One region of the Pseudomonas sp. HP_01 genome, then DNA from elsewhere that is predicted to be linked to it. Evidence: predicted binding sites of a transcription regulator. Region 1 holds the regulator's gene; the other holds the start of a gene.
The links. Region 1 encodes FliA, which starts transcription of late flagellar genes. Its sites were predicted from a motif close to CTAAAGTTTNNNNNNNNNNNGCCGNTAA; they were not measured.

Region 1 (7,668 bases):
TGATGTGACGGACTGCGGTAATGCCATCCATCATCGGCATTTCGTAGTCCATGGTGATCACGTCAGGCTTGAGGGCCAGGGCTTGTTCAATGGCTTCCTTGCCATTGGTGGCGGTACCGACCACCTGGATCGTCGGATCTGAAGAGAGAATTTCCGAGACACGACGTCGGAAAAAACCCGAATCGTCCACGACGAGAACCTTGACTGCCATAAACACTCCAAAGAGCGCGCGCCACCCTGCGGGTCGGCGCGCCCTGAATCACGTAGCTTGGGTCACATTGGCGATAAGGGGCAGGCCAGTGGGACCGGTTTTCGCGCTTAAAACAGGACCCGCGGGACCTGTAGGACTTATACCTATAGGACCGGCTTTAGCCGGGAACCCGTCGGATGTCACACCGAGAAAATCCACGGTGTCTAGACCGGCCCTTTCCCGGCTAAAGCCGGTCCTACTCAGGAAAGCGTCGGATGCCACACCGCGAAATCTATGGTGTCCATACCGGCCTCTTCCCGGCTGAAGCCGGTCCCACTGAAACAACATCGCAAGGCGCCCTCCGCATGCTGTTAGTGGGACCGGCTTTAGCCGGGAAGGCGTCGGGTGTCACACCGAAAAATTCACAGTGTTTTCGCCGGCCTCTTCCCGGCTAAAGCCGGTCCCACAGAAAAACATCGACAGCCGCCTACCGAAGCTGATCCTGCTTAGCCGATCCGTCGTGCCGCGTAGCGCTTGAGCATGCTCGGAACATCGAGGATCAGTGCGATGCGACCGTCACCGGTGATGGTGGCGCCCGACATGCCCGGCGTGCCTTGCAGCATTTTGCCCAGCGGTTTGATGACCACTTCTTCCTGGCCGACCAACTGATCGACCACAAAGCCGATGCGTTGCGTGCCAACCGACAGGATCACCACGTGACCTTCGTGCTGCTCCTCGTGAGCCGCCGAGCTGACCAGCCAGCGCTTGAGGTAGAACAGTGGCAGCGCCTTGTCGCGGACGATGACCACTTCCTGACCGTCGACGACGTTGGTGGTCGACAGGTCCAGGTGGAAGATCTCGTTGACGTTGACCAGCGGGAACGCGAAGGCCTGGTTGCCGAGCATGACCATCAGCGTCGGCATGATCGCCAGGGTCAGCGGCACCTTGATGATGATCTTCGAACCCAGGCCTTTGGTGGAATCGATGCTGATCGAACCGTTGAGCTGGGCGATCTTGGTTTTCACCACGTCCATGCCCACGCCACGCCCGGACACATCGGAAATCTCGGTCTTGGTCGAGAAGCCCGGCGCGAAGATCAGGTTGTAGCAGTCGGTGTCGCTGAGGCGATCCGCTGCATCCTTGTCCATCACACCACGCTTGACCGCGATCGCACGCAGAACCGCAGGGTCCATGCCTTTGCCGTCATCGGAAATCGACAGCAGGATGTGATCGCCTTCCTGTTCGGCCGCCAGAATCACACGACCGTTGCGGGGCTTGCCCGACGCTTCCCGCTCTTCCGGCGACTCGATACCGTGATCGACCGCGTTGCGCACCAAGTGGACCAGCGGGTCGGCCAGGGCCTCGACGAGGTTCTTGTCCAGGTCGGTTTCTTCACCCACCAGTTCAAGGCTGATTTCTTTCTTCAGCTGACGTGCCAGATCGCGAACCAGTCGCGGGAAGCGACCGAACACTTTCTTGATCGGCTGCATGCGGGTCTTCATGACCGCGGTCTGCAGGTCAGCGGTGACCACGTCCAGGTTGGACACGGCCTTGGACATGGCTTCGTCGGCGCTGTTGGCGCCCAGACGCACGAGGCGGTTACGCACCAGCACCAGTTCGCCGACCATGTTCATGATCTCGTCCAGCCGCGCGGTGTCAACGCGCACGGTGGTTTCCGCTTCAGACTGCGGTTTTTCGCCAGGCGCGGGAGCAGCAGCACGCGCCGGTGCAGCGGCAGCGGCAGGAGCGGCTTTGGCCGGAACCGCCGCAGCAGGCGTCGTTTTGGCCGGTTCGGCTTTGGCGGCGGGTTCTGGCACCTTGGCCGGTGCAGCAGCAGAAGCAGCAGCAGCGACGGCAGGTTCAAACTTGCCTTTGCCGTGCAACTGATCCAGCAGGTCTTCGAATTCGTTATCGGTGATTTCATCCGCGGCAGCGGCTTTCGACGGGGCAGCGGGCGTAACCGGCGCGGCAGGAGCAGCAGCGGCAGGCGCAGCGGGCGCAGCAACGCCAACGGCATCTGCCGAGAACGAGCCTTTACCGTGCAACTGATCCAGCAGCGACTCGAATTCGTCGTCAGTGATTTCATCACTGGTCGGCGCGGCGGACGGCGTCACAGCCGCCGGCGGTTGCACGGCATCGACGGCGAACTGGCCTTTGCCATGCAGCTGATCGAGGAGTGATTCGAATTCGGCATCGGTGATTTCATCACTGGCCGCAGTGCCGCCCGCTGCAGCGGAAGCCGCCGCCGGTGCTGCTGCGACCGGTGCCGTTGCGACAGGTGCAGACGCAGCCGGCGCAGGAGCGCCTGCCGCTTGCGCCTTGACAGCGTTCAGCGAATCCAGAAGCTGTTCGAATTCGTGATCAGTAATGTCTTCGGACGGCGCTTCAGCAACCGGCTCTTCGACCACCGGTGCCGGAGCGACTTCATCTGCCGAGGCAGGCTCAGCGAGGCGAGCCAGCGCGGCCAGCAGTTCAGGTGTTGCAGGGGTAACGCTGGAGCGCTCACGCACTTGACCGAACATGCTGTTGACGGTGTCGAGTGCTTCGAGCACCACGTCCATGAGCTCCGAGTCAACGCGGCGTTCACCCTTGCGCAGGATGTCGAACACGTTCTCGGCGATGTGACAGCATTCAACCAGCTCGTTGAGCTGGAGGAAGCCGGCGCCCCCTTTTACAGTGTGAAAACCGCGAAAAATTGCATTGAGCAGGTCCGCATCGTCCGGCCGGCTTTCCAGCTCGACCAACTGCTCTGACAACAGCTCGAGAATCTCGCCGGCCTCTACCAGAAAATCCTGAAGGATTTCTTCATCGGCGCCGAAGCTCATTGGGGGGTGCTCCTAAAATTAACCGTCAAACCGATCCAGAGGCTGCACTGACGGCCTGCGCGCATTGCCTTCGCCGAAGCATTGGCGCGCGGGTCCAGCAGCCACTTTCACAGAAAACCTGAAGTCTGAAATCAGAATGACCGAATCAGAATCCGAGGCTGGATAGCAGATCGTCAACATCATCCTGTCCGGATACAACGTCTTCACGTTTATCGGCATGAATCTGCGGACCTTCACCCTTGGAGTGAAGTTTTTCTTCTTCTTTTTGCTGACGGAACACTTCCTGGTCGTGCTCGATGCCCGCGAAGCGGTCCACCTGGCTCGCCATGAGCACCAGCTTGAGCAGATTGCGCTCGACTTCGGTGACCAGCGTGGTCACGCGCTTGATCACCTGACCGGTGAGGTCCTGGTAATCCTGCGCCAGCAGAATGTCGTTCAGGTGCGCGGAGACTTCGGTCGTCTCCTTCTCGCTGCGGGTCAGGAACACATCGACGCGGCGGGCCAGATCACGAAACTCTTCGGCGCTGATTTCGCGGCGCATGAAGCGTCCCCAATCGGCGCTCAACGCCTTGGCGTCATCACTGAGCCCGTGCATCAACGGCGTGCTTTGCTCCACCAGGTCCATGGTCCGGTTGGCCGCGTTTTCGGTCAGCCTGACCACGTACGACAGCCGCTCGGTGGCGTCGGTGATCTGGGAGACCTCCTCGGCCTGCGGCATGTTCGGGTCGATCTGGAAGTTGACGATCGCGCTGTGCAACTCGCGCGTCAGTTTGCCGACTTCCTGATACAGGCCTCGGTCGCGGGTCTGGTTAAGCTCATGGATCAGTTGCACAGCGTCGCCGAACTTGCCTTTTTCAAGGCTCGCGACCAGCTCTTGTGCGTGTTTCTTCAGGGTTGACTCAAAGTCACCCATTGTCGAATCTTTGGAATCCATAGCGCCCTCGCAGCGGACATCAGCTATTGACGCGCTCAAATATCTTTTCGATTTTTTCTTTGAGCACTTGCGCGGTGAACGGCTTCACCACGTAGCCGTTCACACCGGCCTGAGCGGCTTCGATGATCTGCTCACGCTTGGCTTCGGCAGTAACCATCAGCACCGGCAGGCTGCGCAGACGCTCGTCGGCACGCACCTGACGCAACAGGTCGATGCCGGACATGCCGGGCATGTTCCAGTCAGTGACGAGGAAGTCAAAGGCGCCGCTTTGCAGCATCGGCAATGCGGTGAGACCGTCATCTGCTTCGGCCGTGTTGGTGAACCCAAGGTCACGCAACAGGTTTTTAATGATCCGCCGCATCGTTGAGAAGTCATCAACGATGAGGATTTTCATGTTCTTGTCCAATTCGACCTCCAAGCAGTCTTTAACGCGTGCAGCACCTGAACGCGCGTCCAATCAATACCGGCTGTGCCGAACATGAAGAGGGGGTTTGATCGACCGGGACGAGCGCAGCGAAACCGGATCATCTACGACCCGGTTCGACCGACTCCTGCCATGTCTCTTCTGCTTCCCGCTCACGTCTTGCACAGCCGGTCTTACAAGCAAAACACGCAGGCCTCACGGCCTGCGCCTGATTCACGAACGTGCGCGCCACTCGCCAAGACGACCGCGCAACCGCGCTGCGCATTGGCTGTGCAACTGACTGACCCGCGATTCGCTGACCCCCAGGACCTCACCGATTTCCTTGAGGTTCAGCTCTTCGTCGTAGTACAGCGACAACACCAGACGTTCACGTTCGGGCAAATTGGCGATGGCCTCGGCCAGCGCAGCCTGGAAGCGCTCGTCTTCCAGATCCCGCGACGGTTCGAGGGACTGGCTCGCGCCGTCCTCGTGCAGCCCTTCATGTTCGCCGTCCTGCAACAGGTCGTCGAAACTGAACAGGCGGCTGCCCAGGGTATCGTTCAAAATCCCGTAATAATCGTCGAGACTCATTTCAAGTTCGGCAGCAACCTCGTGATCTTTAGCGTCACGACCGGTTTTTGCTTCAATTGCACGAATTGCGTCGCTGACCATGCGCGTGTTGCGGTGGACCGAGCGCGGTGCCCAGTCCCCCTTGCGCACTTCGTCAAGCATCGCGCCACGGATACGAATACCCGCGTACGTCTCGAAGCTGGCCCCTTTGGTGGAGTCGTATTTGGTCGACACTTCGAGCAAACCAATCATGCCCGCCTGGATCAAGTCCTCGACCTGAACACTTGCTGGCAGACGCGCCAGCAAGTGGTAGGCGATTCGTTTGACCAGCGGGGCATAACGCTCGATCAGCTCATACTGGGAGTCTTTGGACGATTTGCTGTACATGCGATAGCCACTTGCTGTCATGAGACGGGCCCTGCGCTGGTGTGATGCACGAGGCGCTCTACGAAAAATTCCAGGTGACCGCGCGGGTTCGCCGGCAGCGGCCAAGTGTCGACTTTCTGCGCAATGGCCTTGAACGCCAGGGCACATTTGGAACGCGGAAACGCTTCGTACACGGCGCGCTGCTTCTGCACGGCCTTGCGTACGCACTCGTCGTACGGCACCGCGCCTACATACTGCAGGGCCACGTCGAGAAAACGGTCGGTGACTTTCGTCAGCTTGGCGAAGAGGTTGCGCCCTTCCTGCGGGCTCTGGGCCATGTTGGCCAGGACGCGGAAGCGGTTCATGCCGTAATCGCGGTTGAGCAGTTTGATCAGGGCGTAGGCGTCGGTGATCGACGTGGGCTCGTCGCACACCACCAGCAGCACTTCCTGGGCGGCGCGGACGAAGCTCACCACCGATTCGCCAATACCGGCGGCAGTATCGATGACCAGCACATCGAGGTTGTCGCCGATGTCACTGAAGGCCTGAATCAATCCGGCATGCTGCGCCGGGGTCAGGTGGACCATGCTCTGGGTGCCCGATGCCGCCGGCACAATGCGTACGCCGCCCGGCCCCTGCAGCAGGACATCGCGGAGCTCGCACCGCCCCTCCATGACGTCAGCCAGGGTGCGCTTGGGGGTCAGGCCCAACAATACGTCGACGTTGGCCAGACCCAGATCGGCGTCCAGCAGCATGACGCGACGTCCCAGCTCGGCCAGCGCCAGTGAAAGATTCACTGAAACGTTGGTCTTGCCTACGCCACCTTTGCCACCGGTTACCGCGATAACCTGTACGGGATGCATGCTGCCCATGTTAGTTGTTTACCTTGTCTTGCTTAGACCTAAGCCACATGTCGGGCTGCACGTTCAGTGCCTGAACAATGCCTGGCAGACCATCGATGCAGGAAAATTCCACTGTCATTTTCTCTACCTAGCCCGCGCGCTTGCCGGTGCTGTGATAAAGATCCGCAAACATATCCGCCATCGCTTCCTCGCTAGGCTCCTCCTGCATCTGCACGCTGACAGCCCGGCTCACCAATTGGTGCCGACGCGGCAAATGCAGATCGTCCGGTATCCGTGGGCCATCCGTCAGATAGGCCACAGGCAGTTCGTGTGTCACGGCCAGGCTGAGCACTTCGCCCAGGCTGGCCGTTTCGTCGAGCTTGGTCAGGATGCACCCGGCCAGGCCGCAACGTTTGTAACTGTGATAAGCCGCTGACAGCACCTGCTTCTGGCTGGTTGTTGCCAACACCAGGTAGTTGCGCGCCTTGATGCCACGGCCGGCGAGGGTTTCCAGTTGCAGACGCAGTGCCGGATCGCTGGCTTGCAGGCCGGCGGTGTCGATCAACACCACGCGCTTGCGCAACAGCGGCTCCAGTGCCTGTGCCAGGGACTGGCCCGGGTCGACGTGGGTGACCGGTACATTGAGGATCCGGCCCAGGGTTTTAAGCTGTTCCTGAGCGCCAATGCGGAAACTGTCCATGCTCACCAGCGCGATATTTTGCGCGCCGTATTTCAACACATATCGGGCCGCCAGTTTAGCCAGCGTGGTGGTTTTACCCATGCCGGCAGGGCCGACCATGGCAATCACACCACCCTCTTCCAGCGGCTCGACGTCCGGAGTGGCAATCATGCGGGCCAGATGGGCCAACAACATGCGCCAGGTATGGGCCTGATCACCGGATTCCGGGACCATCGCCAGCAGATCGCGGGACAGCGGGCCGGAGAGGCCGACGCGTTGCAGACGGCGCCACAGATTGGCCTGCTGCGGACGGCTGCCTTGCAGCTGGTTCCAGGCCAGCGAGCCCAGCTGGACTTCCAGCAGTTCGCGCAGGCCGTTCAATTCGGAGCGCATCGCTTCGTAAGCACGGTCGCCTACGGCAGGCTCGGCGTTGCGCTCGGCACGCTCGGCGGCCACAGCGGCGTGGATCGACGGGCGGAACGGTTCTTCCAGGGTCGGTTCGATCTGCTTGCTGTCATCCATCGCCAGACCGACGAACAACTGGCGATTGGCAACAGTGTCCAGCTCGCTGCGGTGGGTCAGTTCAGCCTGAGCGGTGACGATGCGCGATTGAGTCTTGCGCAGCTCTTCTTCGAGTTCGATGTTCGGCACACGTGGGGCCAGCGCAGACAACTTGTAATCCAGGGCCGCGGTCAGTTCCACGCCGCCGGCGATCCGCCGGTTCCCGATGATGGCGGCTTCAGCGCCCAGCTCATCGCGAACCAGTTTCATGGCTTGTCGCATATCGGCGGCGAAAAAACGCTTAACTTGCATGACTCACTACCTCAGCCGTTAGGCCCGACAGTCGCTACGATGGTGA
Region 2 (7,668 bases), on a different contig from region 1:
GCTCGGCAGCTATTACCTCAAGGCCAACGCGGCCGGCCCTGGCAGTCATGTCAGCAACTGCGGCTACATGGTTACCCCGGCCGCGCGCGGTCGCGGCGTCGCGCGCCTAATGTGCGAGCACTCCCAACAGCTGGCGCTGGACAGCGGATTTTCGGCCATGCAGTTCAACTCGGTGGTGGCCACCAACGACGTCGCCGTCGCGCTCTGGCAGAAACTCGGTTTTGAGATCGTCGGCCGTCTGCCTCGCGCTTATCGCCATGCCCGGCTCGGGCTTGTGGATTGTCTGGTGATGTACAAATGGCTGGCCGACATGCCGGCCTCGCGCAAAGCCAAAAGCCCGTTACTGATAGGACGCAAGAACATCGAATCGGTGATCTCTCGCCCCCGACGCAAGCACTCTGACGGATCGGCCTGATCTTTTCAGAGAATCGGCAACTGCCCGCCGGCATGACGCTTTTGGGGCTCTGCATGGCGCTTTCAAACTTGCCGGAATGCCATCTCTCGACGATTCTCTATGCACGGCCGGATTGGCCGTGCTCACAAGAAACGCGCCGGAGAGGCCAGCATGACGACCGTAGCCGAACTACTGAAGTTGAAAGACCCGCATCACGCTGACGTCCACACCGTCGGGCCCGGGCAGATGGTCATCGAGGCGATCAAGTTGATGGCCGAGAAAAACATTGGTGCCGTGCCGGTGGTGCGCGATGGCAAGGTAGTCGGCATCGTCAGCGAGCGGGATTACGCCCGCAAGATGGAGCTCAAAGGCCGCGCCTCGGCCGGCACCCCGATCAGCGACATCATGACCCACGACGTACAGACCGTGGGTTCGCAGCACACGGTCGAGCACTGCATGAACATCATGACCGACCGCCGATTGCGCCATTTACCGGTGGTGGACGAAGGCCAACTGATCGGTCTGCTGTCCATCGGCGACCTGGTCAAGGCAGCTATTGCGGAACAGGCCAGGCTGATCGAAAAAATGCAGGAATACATTCGCGGCGAAAGCTACTGAGCCCACCAAGCAAAAGCCGGAGCTTCATGGGCTCCGGCTTTGCTTTGCGCGTGTGAATGGATTGCCGGTTAGCGGACCTTGAAGCGATCGATCATTGCCACCAGTCGCTCGTTGGAAGCCATCAGCGCGTCCACGCTGGTGTCGGTCTGCTGACCACAACCCACCAGTTCGCCGACCATGTGCCGAATGGCGATCATGTTCTGATTGATCTCTTCGGTCACCGCACTCTGCTCTTCTGCCGCCGTTGCAATGTGCGCGCTCAGGTCATGAATGCGCAGCACTGAACCGGCCATCCCGTCCAGGCCCTCGTTGACCCGCGAGGTACGGTCGGCCGTCGACTGGCAACTGACCTTGGTTTTTTCCATCGCGCCCACCGCGGTGCTCACGCCCTGCTCCAGTCGCGCAAGCATCTCGTTGATCTCCGACGTGCTCTGCTGGGTGCGACCGGCCAGCGCCCGCACCTCGTCGGCCACCACGGCAAAGCCCCGGCCCTGCTCGCCGGCCCGCGCCGCTTCGATGGCCGCGTTGAGCGCCAACAGGTTGGTTTGCTGAGCAATGCCGCCGATGACCCCGAGCACATCGGTGATGCGCTTGGCGTCGACCTGCATTTCCTGCACGTATTTGGTCGCGTCTTCAACTTCCGCCACCAAGGCCCGCACGCTGACCGACGCTTCGTCGACGACTTCGCGGGAGCGCTGGGCGGCATCGTTTGCCGATTGGGTAAAGCTCGCCGTCTGCGTAGCGCTCTCGGCGACGCTGTCGGCGGTGGCGCTCATCTCGTTGATCGCGGTCACCGCCTGATCGGTTTCCGAGGCGTGGCGGTTGAGGATCTGGTTGATGTTGCGCGACTGATCCTGCAACTGCACCAGCCCGGCCGAGATCTGCTCGGTACCGCTGCGCACTTCGACAATCATGGCTTGCTGGAAGGCAATGAACTTGTTGACCGAGTGGCCGACAGCGTCCAGTTCGTCCTGGCCTTTGATCGGAATGCGGCGGGTCAGGTCGGCTTCGCCCGAGGACAGCGCGTCGATGTTGGTGCGCAAAACCGTCAAGCGTGCCAGCAGGCGATGGAAGGCAAAACCCAGCACCACCAGCAACAGCATGACCAGTGGAATCTGCAGCCAGCCCAAGGTTTTCAGCACCTCGGTGCTGCTGGCGGTGAGCATGGCGGTCGGCAGCGAGGTGGCGATCATCCACGGCGTGCCCACCACCGGACGCAGGAAGAAGGTCAGGTCACCCAGTTGCGGGTCGATGTATTCACGGGAATACACAGCGTCGCCAGAGACCTTGCCCAGACCGTCCTGAATGGCCTTGGCGAACATCGACTCGCCACTGAAGCCTGCGATGTTCTTGAGGATGATTTCGCCGGGAATGCGGCTCTGGTTAGTGAGGATCTTGCCGTCGCGCTCGACGATCATCACCTGACCCTGAATGTCTTTTTCCTTTTCCTGGATCAGGCCGTTGAAGAAGCCAAGGGTGACGTCGATGGTCGAAACGCCGTACAGCGCGCCATCCTTGTAGATGCCCATGGCGCAGTTGGTGCGCGGCTGCGGGCTGGCTTCATCCTGATAGGCGGCCGCCCAGGCGCATTTGCCCTTGGGTGCGTTCTGCCCGGCGCGGTGCCATGGCTGTTCCCAGTAATTGGGCGCAGGGTCGGAGTTCCAGAACGTGCTCACCACCAACTGACCACTGCCGTCACGGTGGAAAAACGAACTGTGTTTGTTGCGCCCCGGGGTGCGCTTGTCCGGCATCGGCCACACGCCGCCGCCGAAGACTTTCTGATCGCCGTATTGATCGACCAGGCCTGGCAGCACTTTGTCGATGCCATCGCTGTCCAGCAGCGGCACTGCCTGGGTGATCGCCCGGGACTGCGCCTCTACACGCGCCAGGTCCGACAGGATACGCGTGCCGATCTGATCAACCTGGCCCAGCACCACCTGCTCCTGGGTCGCGCGGACCTTGGGCGTCACCAAGTGGACGATGCCCTGCTCGGTGATCACTGCGATCACCACCATCAAGGCCACAAATATGACCGTATAGCGCGCCTGCACTGTTTTAAACATCGTCGACCCCATGCCATGAATTTTGTAGTTGTTTTGCGCAACGCTAAATTAGCTATCGACCGAAAGCCGACAAGGATGAGGGGCCGGAAAATTGTTTTTTCCCGGCGCAGCAGGGGCGTCACTGCACCGGGAGGAAGTTCAGGAACAGCAGGCTCTGGGCGTAATTCAAACCGATGCGTCTATATCGCTCGTCGAGCATCTGGGTGAGCAGATCCAGGCGCGCCACGATCTTGCCGAATTCGGTGGCGAAACTGAGGTTGCTGCCCTCCTCTGAAATCTCGTTGGAGAACAACAGCAGCTCGCCATTGGCGTTTTGCCGCTGGCTTAACAGCCAGGTAGCCTTCTCGATATTGCGCGCAGCATTGTTGACGAACGTCGGGTTGATCTGGTCGGTCATGAAGAATTCGAGGCGCCCACCGTGGGCCGTGACCAGCATGCTGCCAATGGCATAAATGAACGCGCCGACGCGATCGCCAAGGAATTCCGGGCTCAGGGCGTAGCTCAGCGCCGCCAGGTCACGTCGCGTGCCCAACTGCGGCAACGGCTTCTGTTGCTCGATGGCCTGTCGCACGTTGCGTTCGGCAGCCGCAGCGTCGACGAAGCCGGACTTGCGCCACTCGCCGGGATTGCGCAGGTAGAGTTTGTTCATCAGCAGGTAAAGGCTGTCGAGGTTGTCGGCCATGGACAGCGTCGCCATGCGGTCCACGCTGGTCTGGAAGAACTCCTGGGGACGCGTCTCGCTGAACTGCGTGGCGACATCCCGGCCGTCCTGGCGCGTACAACCCGCAGCGCCGAGCCCGAGCATGCACAGGGCAAACAGCGGGCTCAGGCGTCGGCCAACGGATAAAACAGAGAACACGGCGAGCATCAATCCCAAGCTTGAACGAACTGGACGCCGCGTCAATCGCCGCGTCCCGGGGAAGGTCAGAACGGCTCACGGCGAAAAAGTGCCCTTTGGGCGGCAAATCCGCGGCGCTTTACGGCGCGTCGACTGTAAGGCGGCCGTCATGTCGGCTTTCACGCAAATGATTCCCTCATCCATTTGACGCAGCCCTCGGCTTTCACCAAGCTAGCCGCCTTCGCATGATTTTCAGGAAACACCCCGCGTGATCACTACAAGCCTGCACTGGCGCCGTTTCGTATTTTGCCTCGCTCCACTGATCGCCCTGCTCGCTGCCTGCGACGGCGGCGCGCCGAAGACCAAGCCCTCCGAAGCAACGACCTACGTCGGCGTCGAGTGGGACAAACTCCCGGCGGTGAACGACACCGACCTGATGGCGGGCTACAACAGCTGGTTCTCGGCGTGCAAGCGCCTGGCCAAGGACCCGGTCTGGGGCGGTACGTGCGCCCTCGCCGCCCAGGTCCCGCAAAACCCTGCGGCGGTGCGCGACTTTCTCAAGAATCAGCTGCAGGTCTACAGCCTGCGTTCGTCCGAGCACGGCGCCAACGGGCTGATCACCGGTTATTACGAGCCCATCTATAAAGGCAGCGAGCAGCGCAACGATGAGCATCCGGTGGCGGTGTATGGCGTGCCCGATGACCTGATCATCGTCAACCTCGACAGCATCTATCCCGAGCTCAAGGGCAAGCGCCTGCGCGGGCGCCTTGATGGCCGGGTGCTGCGTCCCTACGACGACGCTGCCACCATCGGCAACAAAGGCGCCAATGCCCCCGTACTGGCCTGGCTTGAAAACCCCATTGATCTGCAGTTCCTGCAGATCCAGGGATCGGGGCGGGTTCAGTTGGAGAACGGTCGTCAGTTGCGCATCGCCTACGCCGACCAGAACGGCTACCCGTACAAGCCGATTGGCCGCTGGCTGGTGGAGCAAGGGCAATTGACCAAGGACGAAGTGTCCATGGGGCGCATCCGTGATTGGGCGATTGCGCACCCCGACCGCGTGAATGAACTGCTCGGCAGTAACCCCAGCTACGTGTTTTTCACCCAGCGCCCGGACAGCACCGAAGGCCCGCGCGGTTCGCTGAATGTGCCGCTGACCGCCGGTTACAGCGTGGCGATTGACCGCAAGGTGATCCCACTCGGCAGCCTGTTGTGGCTGTCGTCGACGCGCCCCGACGGCACGCCGCTGGTACGCCCGGTGGCGGCGCAGGACACCGGCGGCGCCATTGCCGGCGAAGTTCGCGCCGACATGTTCTGGGGTACCGGTGACGCGGCGGGCGAACTGGCCGGGAATATGAAGCAACAAGGTCAGATCTGGATGCTGTGGCCCAAGGGCGCCGCGCTGCCCGATGCCAAACCCAAGGACTGATCAAGCTGAACCGCCGACTGATGCGCCCCACGCGTCAGCCGGCGTCACTTCAGGGTTGACTCACTCCCGCGCCATGAGTCATTCCCGGGTTGAACTGAAATCGGTTTCAAGTATCACAGCATGCTTCTTCCCGGAAACCCTTCCTGATCTGCCATGAATACCTCCAACACTCCGCATGACTTCAACATGGCCTGGCTGCTGTTCGCCCTCGCCATGGGCGCGTTTGCCATCGGTACCACCGAATTCGCGTCGATGACCTTGCTGCCGTTCATTGCCAGCGACTTCCATGTCACCCAGCCCCTGGCCGGGCATGCCATCAGCGCCTATGCCCTGGGCGTGGTCATCGGCTCGCCGGTGATCATGGTCTTAGGCGTGCGTCTGCCGCGCCGGGCCTTGTTGGTGGCACTGGCCGCCTTCATCGGAATCGCCAACGCGCTGAGCGCCGTCGCACCTTCGCTGCCATGGCTGGTGTTCTTCCGCTTCCTCAGCGGGTTTCCCCATGGCGCGTATTTTGGCGTGGCCATGCTGCTGGCTGCTTCGCTGGTGCCGAAGAACCGCCGTGCCCAAGCGGTATCCCGCGTGTTCATGGGCCTGACCATCGCCACCATCGTCGGCGTGCCGTTCGCCACCTGGATCGGCCAGACCATCGGCTGGCGCTGGGGCATGGCCATCGTTGCCGGGCTCGCCGTCATCACTGCGCTGCTGATCCGTTTCCTGGCACCCGCTACACCTGCCGAGGCCGACGCCAGCCCCTTGCGCGAACTCAACGCCCTGCGCTCGCGGCAGGTCTGGCTGACCCTGGGTATCGCCGGCATCGGCTTTGGCGGGATCTTTTGCGTGTACACCTATCTGGCCGCCACGCTGATCGAGGTCACCCACGCGTCCGATTTCATGATTCCGGTGGTCATGGCCGTGTTTGGCCTGGGTACCACGGTGGGCAACCTGATCTGCGGCTGGGCCGCCGACCGCGCCACGATGCTCGCCGCCGGTGTCTCGCTGGGCTTCACCGCACTGGTGCTGGCGCTCTATCCCTCGGCCACCGGCAACCTCTGGCTGCTCATTCCGCTGGTGTTCTTCATTGGTTGCGGCGTGGGCCTGGCGGCCATCCTGCAAACCCGCCTGATGGACGTTGCGCCCCATGCGCAGTCTCTCGCGGGCGCACTGGTGCAGAGTGCGTTCAATGTCGCCAACGCCATCGGCCCGCTCGTGGGTGGGGTGGTGATCGCAGCGGGCTACGGTTTGCCGGCCACTGGCTATGCGGCAGCAGCGTTAACGCTGGGCGGTCTGGGTATGTGGTATTGGGCGCTGATGGATGCGCGGCAGGCTGATCGCCGCTTTGCCCGGCAGGCTTCAGGGTCAGCCTGAAGCCGCGAGCTGTTTACGTGCGACGTTGATCCGTGCGTCGCCCTGACACCGTGTCCGGGCGAGCCTGGACCTTTCAGACGTCGGGGTCTGCCTCATCGGGCGACGGAAACAACGTATCGACCTTGTGCTTGCTTGAAGTGCGGACCGGCGCCATGGCAGCGGACTCCGCCAGGCGTGTGGCCATTTCCCAGTGACGGGACTCCTGCCCTTCAGGCTTGCCTTCGGTTTCCCAGATCAACTGGGCCAACTGACGAACAGTGTCTTCGTCGACATTCATGCGTATCCCCCATTTATGCTTGCGCAAGACATTGGCCGGCGCCAGCGCGGTGCCGAATCCATCGTCCGCTACGGTACCCGCCATGAACAGTACCAGCCGATAACGAGGGTAAATGACGGGCGTGCAATGACCGGTGAACGCAAGCCGGCCGCTGACCGGACTTAACGGATCCACCGGAAATCGACGGCGAACCACGATGGCCGCCTCAATCCCTGTTGCGTTTGAGCAGCAGGCTGGCCACCAGGCCCACGCCCGCTGCAACACCCACGGCCGCCCACGGATGGGTGGTGACGTAGGATTTCGCATTGCCCACCGCGCGGGTCAGCGCAGGCTGCGCAGCCATTTCGATCTCAGTCACCGGGCTGGTCCCACGGGCGAGAAAATCTTTCAGCCGCTCACGGGCCTGGGTGGTGCGATCTTCGTTCAAGGCATCCCCTGCCGCCAGCAAGGCATTGGTCTCATCGAGAAAAGTGTTCAGCTCGGAACGGGTTTTCTGATAAAGATCGTCACGCAGTTTTTCTGTGATATCGCTTGCCATAATAATTCTGCCTCCTGGGGTGTGAGAAAGGTTGACTGAAGCGCTAATCGATTCGTTCCAGTGACTTTGAAAAAACCCCTTTATGCCGCGCTGCAAGCGATCAACCATCGCTCGCCGCGCAGACTGAATGGGGACTCAATAGCCGT

Region 2: ACYAR8_RS08040 (methyl-accepting chemotaxis protein) is a predicted target of FliA. The motif match lies at 3,128-3,155, and genes of this name have one in related genera.

The regions. Positions count from the first base shown of each region.
Region 1 is NZ_JBTOPV010000022.1:46,373-54,040, reverse strand. Features, by position in the region: gene ACYAR8_RS13575 (protein-glutamate methylesterase/protein-glutamine glutaminase) at 1-211, opposite strand, end outside; gene ACYAR8_RS13570 (chemotaxis protein CheA) at 697-3,015, opposite strand; gene ACYAR8_RS13565 (protein phosphatase CheZ) at 3,161-3,949, opposite strand; gene ACYAR8_RS13560 (chemotaxis response regulator CheY) at 3,969-4,343, opposite strand; gene fliA (RNA polymerase sigma factor FliA) at 4,587-5,330, opposite strand; gene fleN (flagellar synthesis regulator FleN) at 5,327-6,160, opposite strand; gene flhF (flagellar biosynthesis protein FlhF) at 6,279-7,622, opposite strand; gene flhA (flagellar biosynthesis protein FlhA) at 7,634-7,668, opposite strand, start outside.
Region 2 is NZ_JBTOPV010000011.1:7,101-14,768, forward strand. Features, by position in the region: gene ACYAR8_RS08030 (GNAT family N-acetyltransferase) at 1-415, shown strand, start outside; gene ACYAR8_RS08035 (CBS domain-containing protein) at 566-1,012, shown strand; gene ACYAR8_RS08040 (methyl-accepting chemotaxis protein) at 1,081-3,075, opposite strand; gene ACYAR8_RS08045 (hypothetical protein) at 3,194-3,880, opposite strand; gene mltA (murein transglycosylase A) at 4,182-5,342, shown strand; gene ACYAR8_RS08055 (MFS transporter) at 5,496-6,707, shown strand; gene ACYAR8_RS08060 (DUF2934 domain-containing protein) at 6,781-7,179, opposite strand; gene ACYAR8_RS08065 (glycine zipper domain-containing protein) at 7,190-7,522, opposite strand.